2 regions of the Paenibacillus sp. J22P143 genome follow, and region 2 is predicted to be linked to the other one. Evidence: riboswitches for the same ligand, from Rfam matches in the RefSeq annotation. Region 2 holds a riboswitch; the other holds the start of a gene.
The links. Region 2 has a riboswitch for cobalamin ahead of AC58PQ_RS22720 (DUF4430 domain-containing protein). Riboswitches for the same ligand answer to the same signal wherever they lie in the genome.
Positions count from the first base shown of each region.

Region 1: another riboswitch for cobalamin. It lies ahead of metE (5-methyltetrahydropteroyltriglutamate--homocysteine S-methyltransferase); the one in region 2 lies ahead of AC58PQ_RS22720 (DUF4430 domain-containing protein).

Region 1 is NZ_JCAUAQ010000009.1:103,426-108,563, forward strand. It holds gene metE (5-methyltetrahydropteroyltriglutamate--homocysteine S-methyltransferase) at 42-2,342, opposite strand; cobalamin riboswitch at 2,493-2,693, opposite strand; tRNA gene AC58PQ_RS15430 (tRNA-Arg) at 2,857-2,930, opposite strand; gene AC58PQ_RS15435 (hypothetical protein) at 3,095-4,006, shown strand; gene tig (trigger factor) at 4,117-5,138, shown strand, end outside.
Region 2 is NZ_JCAUAQ010000021.1:87,179-92,316, forward strand. It holds gene AC58PQ_RS22720 (DUF4430 domain-containing protein) at 1-2,879, opposite strand, end outside; cobalamin riboswitch at 3,051-3,251, opposite strand; gene AC58PQ_RS22725 (hypothetical protein) at 3,381-3,662, opposite strand; gene AC58PQ_RS22730 (MBL fold metallo-hydrolase) at 3,901-4,524, opposite strand; gene AC58PQ_RS22735 (thioredoxin family protein) at 4,542-5,108, opposite strand.

The DNA.
Region 1 (5,138 bases), on a different contig from region 2:
ACCCTTGCAGAAGCAGCAGGGGTGCTTTTCTTATACATTTCTTAGGAAGGGATAAGTTCACTTCGGCTTGCTCTAAACAGTTTAGCTGCCTCAACCATCACGCGTAGAGCAGCGATAGTCTCTTCTTTTCCTCGTGTTTTCAAGCCGCAGTCCGGATTAATCCAGAATAGTTCAGGCTCTAGCACCTGAAGAGCACGCTCAATCATTTCTACCATTTCAGTTACGGAAGGGACTCGCGGACTGTGAATGTCATAGACACCAAGCCCGATCCCTTGGTCATACGTATGCTCCTCGAAGCTATGGATCAGCTCACCGTGACTTCTCGAGGTTTCAATAGAGATAACATCAGCGTCTAGCGCGCGGATGGCGTCAATAATATCATGGAACTCGCAGTAACACATATGCGTATGAATTTGCGTCTCATCACCGACTGTTGCTGTGGACAAGCGGAAGGCGAGTACAGCCCAGTCGAGATAAGCTTGCCAGTCTCTTTTTTTCAAAGGTAAACCTTCTCGCAACGCAGGCTCATCTACTTGAATCATCTCAATACCCGCTTTTTCGAGTGCTTCAACTTCCTCGCGTAGAGCAAGTGCGATTTGGTAAGCAACCTGTTCGCGGGAAATATCACTTCTCACGAATGACCAGTTAAGAATCGTGATCGGACCTGTCAACATGCCCTTAACCGGTTTCTCAGTAAGCGATTGGGCAAACTTCGTCTCTTTGACCGTCATCTCTTGCACGAATTCTACATCGCCAAAAATAACTGGCGGTTTCACGCAGCGAGAACCATAGGATTGAACCCATCCATTCGAGGTAAAAGCAAACCCATCCAGCTTTTCACCGAAAAACTCAACCATATCCGTACGCTCGAATTCTCCGTGTACAAGCACATCTAGTCCAAGCTCTTCCTGTAACTTAATCCATTCCGTAATCTGTTCTTGAATGAACGACTCATATTGCTCAGGTGTCCATTCGCCGCTGCGCCAATTTTTACGAGCGTTACGGACCTCAGCTGTTTGTGGAAATGATCCAATCGTCGTAGTTGGCAGGAATGGAAGCTGCCATTTTGCTGCTTGAAGGCCTCTGCGCGTTGTGAAGCTGCTATTTCTTTCATGGCGCTGTTGCCCGATATTCGCGATCGCTTGTTGGACAATAGCTTTATTCCGATAGGAGGAAGCATTAAGCTTCGCGATCGCCTTTTGGTTGATGTCTAATTCCAATCGAATGGAATCTTGGCCGTGTTGAAGAGCTCTTGTCAAAATCGAAAGTTCAGTCAGCTTTTCTTCCGCAAATGCTAGAGCATCCCGCAATACAGGCTCAAGCTTATTTTCTTTACGGGTGGAAACAGGAACATGCAGCAGGCTGGATGAAGGCTGCAGCAGCATGCGCTCATAAGGAACGATTGCTTCAAGTTGAGCAAGGAAATCAAGCTGCTTACTCAAATCCGTCTGCCAAATATTGCGTCCATCCACAATGCCAACGCCAAGCACTTTATCCGCTGGGAAGCCATGTGTCTGGAGATGACTCCAGTTCAACTCATATCCATGGATAAAATCAAGTCCAATCCCATGAACGGGAAGGGAAATAAGATCCTGGTATTGATCAACGGCATCGAAATACGTTTGAACGATGATTTTAAGAGTCGGCGCAGCTGCCGTCAGCGTCGCGAAGATGTGCTTTACACGTCCTAAATCTGTTGAGCTTAAAGACTGCACAAGAATCGGCTCATCGATCTGTACCCATTCCACACCTTCCTCTGCCAGCTCCGTCAAAATACGTGAATAGAGCGGTAGAAATAATTCGATTAGGCTATCGATTTCATTTGTTTTATACCCCTTAGCTAGCTTAAGGAAAGTAAATAGGCCTAGAACCACAGGCTTCCCATGAATGCCCAGCTTTTGCTTAGCCTCTCGATAAGCCTCAAGTGGCTTGTTGATCGTAAGCGCTGGCTGTGCATCCTGTAATTCAGGAACGATGTAATGATAATTGGTGTTGAACCATTTGGTCATTTCACAAGCTGTCGCCCCTTGACTGCCGCGAGCCATCGCATAGTAAGTGGCAAGTGGGACTTCGCCGCCTTCATAGGGGAAACGCTTTGGAACGAGTCCGAACATGGTGGATGTGTCCAGCACGTGATCATAGAGGCTGAAGTCACCTACAGGGATAAGGTCAATACCTTTTTGCTGCTGCAGGCGCAGGTTATGTAGACGGATGTCTTCGATTTGCTTTGTAAACTCACTCTCGTCTAGCTTGCCTGCCCAAAAGGCCTCTAACGCTTTCTTCCACTCGCGGTTCTCGCCAATTCTTGGATATCCTAAATTACTGCTTAATAGTGCGCACATGGGGTAATCCTCCTCAATTTTTGCTTGTGTACGAATCCCGGAAAATCAAAAAAGGGCATCTCTAACCTTAATAAAAAAGGTTAAAGATACCCTGTGTATGTGTATACAGTGTTTACGATCTCTAACACCTCCCTATCTCCCGTAGGTAAAACAGTGCTGTCAGAATTAGGCAGGTCTCCTGGCTCCAGAATCCTCGTCAAACGCTCGCCTTCCCGATCTTTCGATCAGTGGCACCGGTGGCGTCGACTCCTCTGTTACAGTGGCGGGACCGCGTCGGTATTACACCGAACTTCCCTTTTAAGCTCTAGTCAAATGTGGCATGACCAAAGCACCTATTCCCACAATATGCAATTGATGAATACTATACATGAAATCCAAGCGTATGCAAAGACTTTGTTTTCGACTGCTTTTGTTTGAAATTATTCCTTATTGAAAATAAAAAAGTGAGCCGTTATTCCTTATGAATAAACAAAAAAAAGACCGCGATTTCTCGCGGTCTTTTCTCTAACTGCAACGTCCCAGGAGGGATTCGAACCCCCGACCGCACGCTTAGAAGGCGTGTGCTCTATCCAGCTGAGCTACTGAGACCCATGTCACTTCTTACCGCCTGGACTTAATCCGTTTGGCGAAGCAAGAGTTATAATATCATATCGTTTTGTAGGAAGTCAACACTTTTGTTAATATTTTTTTTGCAATCATTTGGATGATGGAGTAAACTGGCACAAACAAGACCATGAACAGAGGTGATCCCTATGTCAGACCCTACTTTGGATAATGTCATTCTTTTTCCTAAAACAGAGAAGTTCTATGAAGACGAGTTAACGAAGTTGTTACGCTCCGAGCAATATAAAGAAGCGCTAGAGATGCTTACTTTTCTGCTGCAATTTCCCAATATCGATGCGAATAAGTCTGATCAATGGGAAGCCCTGCGCCACTGGTTGCTCACCATGTTTCCAGAGACCATGTTTCCATCAACAGAAACAGAAGAAGAGGATTCAGAGGAAGAATCTGCTTTAATGCGGCAATACATTCATGACAAGGCTGCTTCGGATGATGGGGCTTTTGTGATGAAGCTTCAAAAGATGCTTCAAGAAGGATCGCTGGAGGGACAAGTGAGTGCCTTGGAGCAGCTTGCTTATATCGAGCAACCTGAGGTGAGCCAGTACGTGAAGACCTGGCTTTGCGAAAGGGCAAGACACCCTCATCTTCAATTCAAAGCCCTTCAAACGCTTAAACAGATGGGGGAGCATGGCTATATCGAGTTTCCCAAGAATGGTAAAACCGTTCTCGTCGAAATTGATGAGACGCCGCTAACAGCGGAGGATTTTCCATTACGAATTCGTGATATGATTCGCAGAGTCGGGGACATTAGTGAAATAAGCCAGCCTGACTTTGTCTACTTTGCTACCCAGACTTGGCAGGAGTTTCTTGCCTATGCGTATGGAACTTCGATATACGCTGAGTTACTAAGGACAGAAGAAAGTGCGGTAGACGTGTGGGCCTCCGCGCTGCATGCGATTTTGCAAGATAAATTGTTTGGTACGGTTGATCGCGATGAGTTGTTAGAGATCTATGGAATTGTGGATGAGATGACGTTGCAATGGAAGCGGGCGCACAACGTGCTTACCGCATTTGTTAAGCAATTTAGCCCTGATCCTAGCTAAGAACAATGCTCGCTTGAAATGAAAATGTTATATGGTATAATAGAATGGTTATAATGAGCTTAACGTGAAAAATATATGTCATGGTACATTTTTGGAGGGGAAGGCATAAAATGAAAGCAAGTTGGGAAAAAATAGAGAAGAACGTTGGCGTTCTTGAAGTTGAAGTTGGGGCAGAACGTGTAGCAGATGCTTTGGATAAAGCATTTAAGAAGGTATCAGCGAAAGTGAATGTTCCAGGATTCCGTAAAGGGAAAGTGCCTCGTTCAATCTTTGAAGCTAAATTCGGTGTTGAAAGCTTGTATCAAGATGCACTAGATATCATTTTGCCAGAAGTTTACGTAGAAGCGATTGAAGAGGTTAAAATCGAGCCTGTTGATCGTCCTGAAGTAGATGTTGAGCAATTTGGTAAAGGTCAAGTCTTGAAATTCAAAGCTAAAGTAACAGTTAAGCCTGAAGTAACGCTTGGCGATTACAAAGGAATCGAAGTAGAAGCAGTTAACGCTGTAGTTTCTGAAGATGAATTGAATGAAGAGCTTGCACGTTTGCAACAACGTCATGCTGAATTGGTTGTTCTTGAAGAAGGACAAGCTGCTAACGGCGATGTCGTTATCATCGATTTCGAAGGATTCGTTGATGAAGTAGCATTCGAAGGCGGTAAAGCGGAGAAGTATTCCCTTGAGCTTGGATCCAACTCTTTCATCCCAGGTTTTGAAGAGCAACTCGTAGGTCTTGGTAAAGGCGAAGAGAAAGACGTTAATGTTAGCTTCCCTGAAAACTACCATTCCGAAGATCTGAAAGGCAAAGCAGCTGTGTTTAAAGTGAAACTTCACGATATCAAACGCAAAAACCTGCCTGAGCTTGATGATGAGTTCGCGAAAGACGTAAGTGAGTTCGATACACTTGTCGAGTACAAAGAAGAGCTTCAAAAACGTATGCAAGAGCGCAAAGCGAAAGATTCCGAAGCTGCTCTTGAAACTGCGGTTGTTGAGAAAGTTGCTGCTAACGCAGAAGTTGAAATTCCAGGTTCGATGGTTGAAGCTGAGCTTGATATCATGGTAAAAGAATTCGAAAGACGTCTTCGCTCCCAAGGCATGACGCTTGAAATCTACTACCAGTTCTCCGGCCAAAACGA
Region 2 (5,138 bases):
GACACTTCCAAGCTGAAACTTAAGTTAGATTGAGATACTTCCTGGTTATTCGTTAACCCACTAACTGTAATAACAGGTTTCTCTGTGTCTGGTGCCAGTGAATTGTTCAAATCAGCTAGCGAGCTATCCACGCTAGATTGCGTACTTTCCATGTTAGCAAGCACGGTATAAGCATGATCATAAGCTGATTTGACTCCAGCTTGCGCTAGAAGCGCATCTTTATTAGGATCACTATTCATTTCAGCGATTTTGATTGTAAGTCTATCCTTATTCGCCGTTTGAATATATCCCCATTCTCCTCCAAGATCACCACCGTACCCATGAACGGTGAATTGGGTTCGCATCACATCACCATCTTGTGGGGTATACTGCGACATGCCAACATTAGGAAATTCATTATTAACAGCATACATCCAACCTGACATGGACGTGTAATCGAATTCCCCAAGCCAATGTTCTTCGTCCTTCGAACCTAATAGAGTAGCTTCAGCTTCAATTTTATCTAGAATGTATTGTGGTACATGAACATTGCTCGTAGCATCCTTAACCTTAGCCAGATAAAAGGAATCCTCTACGCTACCATAAATTCTATAGTTTCCAGCGCCCAACACACGTGTAAGTATTGCAGCTGCATTGTCACCTTGATAAAAAGGTACGATAGCAGGTTCTCTATAATAACCTTGCCCCAACGTAAACTTCTCTACAGCAACCGTTACATGTCCAATTGGGCCCTCTAGTAAATAATCGTCGGTATAGCGAAGCACGATATCAGCATCTTGCGTTAGTATATAACTAGCAATACCTACATCAGGGTCAACGCCATCAACTGCGTACAGCCAACCGCTGTTTGGTCCACCATCAAAGGCAGCTAGACCACCAACGCTTGAAATATAAGCACCATTTTCATTTACATATGAAATTTGTGCCTCATCTAATGCTTTCTCAATGACAAATGCAGCCGTCTTACCGCTCTCGACAGCTATCGTCGTTTTGGGTAATGTAATGTTTTTACCCGCAGCTGCACTTTTACCTTTTAATGTGAAAGAGACCGTTATTTGTTGTGGAATGGGTTTACTAACTAGGTTTTGAAAGGCTGTAGTTAAACCAGCTAGCGCACTGTCAGCATGATATTGAATAGCGCTGCTATTCGCCGAAACAGCCTTAGCGAATGTTAGGCTACTTTGCAGCGCTTGCCAGCTATTATCTGTATAATTCCCTTGTTGCAAGGCGTTAATTTCAGTAATTTTTGCATCTAACGTCGTTTTATCGGCAATAGAAGTAATATCCTTATTGTAATCATCTGTATATACAAGCGTAATTACATCATTGCTTCGTAGAATATAATTAGCGATACCTACGTCAGCAAATTGCCCATTAACCAAATACATCCAGCCGCTTAAAGTACCACCGTCTCCTGAAGTCAGATCGCCAATACTCGTGATGTAATTGCCCGTTTCATTTTTAACTTGAATATCATTTTCCTTCAATACCTTTTCAATCGCATACGCAGCGGATTTCCCTGCCTCAACAGTTGTATCTGTTTTTGCCAGAATGACAATCTTATTTGCTATGGAGCTTATTCCGCTAACAACAATAGAAGCATGTAACGGTTGAGGAACTGTTGGTTCAATACCTTTTTTAATACTCAAATAGTATATTTTCGGTGTATTATTTCCATCTTGTGCGATCACTCTAACGATTTTAGCTTTTGTATCACTTAATGTGATTTCTTTATCGATTTGTGTACCAGCGAATCCGCTTTTATTATTAACGAAGATATTCGAAGAAGAACCATTTGCTGTAATTTTTATTTTATCGGTATTAATTAGGATATCGTTATAGCTATATACTCCTGAAGTTACAGTGATTTGCTTAGTAACTGACGCATCGCCACCAACTCCCGACAATACGATGCTAGATAAGTCAGTTGATTCATTAACCGAATTATCTGGGGAAACCTTCTGTAAAGAAGTAATTTCCGGACCAATTTCTCCTACGGCACCGCCATCCATTTGGACCGCATTATAAACCTTTACGAAACTCACATTGTTCAAGCTTACTGGCTTGCCTTCGCTGTCAACCGCCCAACTAATATCAATCGGATCACCTTTAACCGGTGAGGTTAAGTAAGGATTTGCCGGCACATCATAAGGGGCGCTGCCATTCGCATGCGTGTCTGGATAGCCAAACACGTTCTTTCTTACGTTAATTTTCACACCAGAATACGTATAGGATTGATTGTTAAAATTAGCAGGTGCAAGCGAATAATTAGCTGGAATTGGATAATAAGCGTGTTTATGGAAACTGTTTATTTTTACGTTTCCACTACCATTTTTATTATCGACCCAAGGTACATTTACACCATTTGCGGTAGTAAAATCGGGTTCAGGATTGGTATAGGTAACCTGGTAATCCCAAATTGTGCTATCTTCATAGTGCTCTGACCCTGCAATGTAATACCACGGGCCAGGGTTACCACTCCCATCGTCTTGTGCAACCGCTACTCCCGCTGGCTCTTCATTTCCAGCAAACGCATTCCCAAACACAGTGAAATCCACGCCATAAGGATTTTTCGGACTGTTCAGAATGGGATCATCGAATTTATAAATAATACTTCCTCCGAATGCGCCAAGTGAAACACCTGGTGAATTGGCGGGGGTATTCGTCCACTTGGAATTAATTTCGCCCGTTCCACCCCATGCTGGCTCATTGGTAAATTGACCAGGCGCTGGAAGCCATTCACGGATTGAACTAGGCCCAGTACTTGTAGTAGCAAGCGCTTGATTACTCGGTCCAAAAAAGAGGCCAAGCGAAGAAAATAGAAGCATAAAAGCCATGACAAGTGCAATAAACGATTTTGGTGCATAACGATGAATCATTCTTCCATTCCTCTTTCCCTTATTAAATTGCTAAAAGGGGTACAAAAAAAGCCACCCTTAACTACTAGGGTGACTTCGACTTTAATCATGAAATACATACTACACACCACAAATAAGCTTTATGTGAGCAGCATACTCTTTGTAACTAATCCCTACCCCCAAGGAATTAGAAACATCCAATAAATAAAGGCAGGTCTCCTGGCTCATGCGTCATCGCTTCTCTTCGCCTTCCCAATCTCGTAAAACAAGACAGTGGCATATGAAAGAGTTACTCTGCAAGTACAGTGGTGGGACCGCGTCGGCTTCTTACCGAACTTCCCTTTTAAGCAAGCATCTGTAAAGTATGCTTACACCCTTATTTAGAACATATGAAATTATCAAAGCAAAACTTATGTTAACCCCTTTTACTAGTTTTGTCTACTTAAAACAAAAAAGGCAACCCCATCAAGACCCTAGGCCCTGCTGGGATTACCTTCCTTTTTTACCCGTGCGATCCGTCAATTAATATTTACAAATGCTGCTCGTAATGATGACTAGCAAAATGAAAAGCACGAGAATACTAGCGGCCGAATTATTTTTCGGAGGACAAGCGACTGCTTGCGTGTGGACTGGTTTCGGGAAAACAAATTCGGTTTGTTGGTACGACGCGTGCAGGTGGATATTGTGTGCTGGTTGCTGCATGATAGGAGCTGGAGCTGGAAGTGGAGTCGGCATTGGCATTGGCATCGGAGTTGGCATCGGCATTGGTTGCATTGGGTAATTCGGAACTTTTACATATTCCATGAGTGAGCACCTCCTTCGTATTTTCCCTACTGGGAACTTTCACGAGCTTACGGTTTAAACGGAAGGTTATTGTTGAAGTTGGGTGAATAGCTTACAACATCAGTCTATGGGGAACCACCTACGTTGCACACGGTAAATACCCAGTTACGCAATAAATTGGGTGGGTGTCATGGGCGAACGAGCATATGCGCGGTACAAAAAAAGAACTGCCCCCTCATTGGGAGCAGTCCTATTCACGTTACACGTATGGATTATTCTCACGTTCGAAGCCGATCGTGGTTTTCGCGCCGTGCCCCGAATAGACGTTGACATCGTCATCCAGCAGGAATAGTTTATCCTGAATGGAATCCAGCAGGGTATTGTTATCTCCACCGAGTAGGTCGGTACGACCAACCGATAGTTTAAACAATACATCACCGCTGAACAGGTGTTTGTCATACAAGAAGCTCACGCTGCCTGGCGAATGGCCTGGCGTGTGGAACACCTTGAGTTGGATACCCAGGAACTCAAGCGTTTGTCCTTCATCCAGCGCGAATTCCGCTGGATCCGTAACAATCGGAGCGCCAAGATCTGGCCAGCGTGCAGAACCGTTTTTCTTCGGATTCGTCAGCCAATCAGCTTCCAGATCGTGAATATACACCGGACAACCTTTGAGCTTACGAATCTCGTCAACGCCGCCGATGTGATCGAAATGCGCGTGAGTCAGCAGAATCGCAACGATATCCATATCGGCGATTTTTTTGATCAGCGATTTCGGATTCATACCCGGATCGATAATAATACCTTGATTCGTCTCTGGATTCGAGAGCAGATAAGCGTTCGTCTGAACCGGACCCAAGACAAAGGATTGAATGTTAATCATCGTGATGCCACCCTCACTTAGAACGACTCGATTAATGAACGAAGTTCCTTCACAATAACAGCATGATATCCGTTACCTTCACCATATTGGCGGCCCATTTCGGCTCTGGCTACTTGAATTTTTTCGTTATAATCAGCCGCTTCGCGATCTGGATTTTCTTTCTTGAACTGCGTCATCACCGCTTGTACATTTTTCGGACGAGGTCCCCATTGTCCAAGCACGAAACCGCCTGTATCTGTGAAGATAACGATCGGAATCGCACGGCCGCCGCCAGTTAGGAACTGGTCGATCACATCATAATTTTGCTCGATAATCAGAACTTCCGTCGGAACGCCGCTGTCTTCCAAAGCCTTGAAAACAACAGGCACGTTGCGAACAACGTCTCCACACCAGTCAGCAGCAACAATCAAACAACGAAGATCGTCGCGATTATTAAGGGATTCGAAATATTCCTTATCCTCTTCATTGTCCCATGCGAAACCATCGTAATACGCTAGGAATTGCTCTTTATTTTTCTCCATAGCCTCGATAAATTGTTTCGGTTTCAAACCCGTGCGCAGCTTACTAGCAAGATTCGTACTCATTGATTTCATCCTCCCAAGATCATCCATATT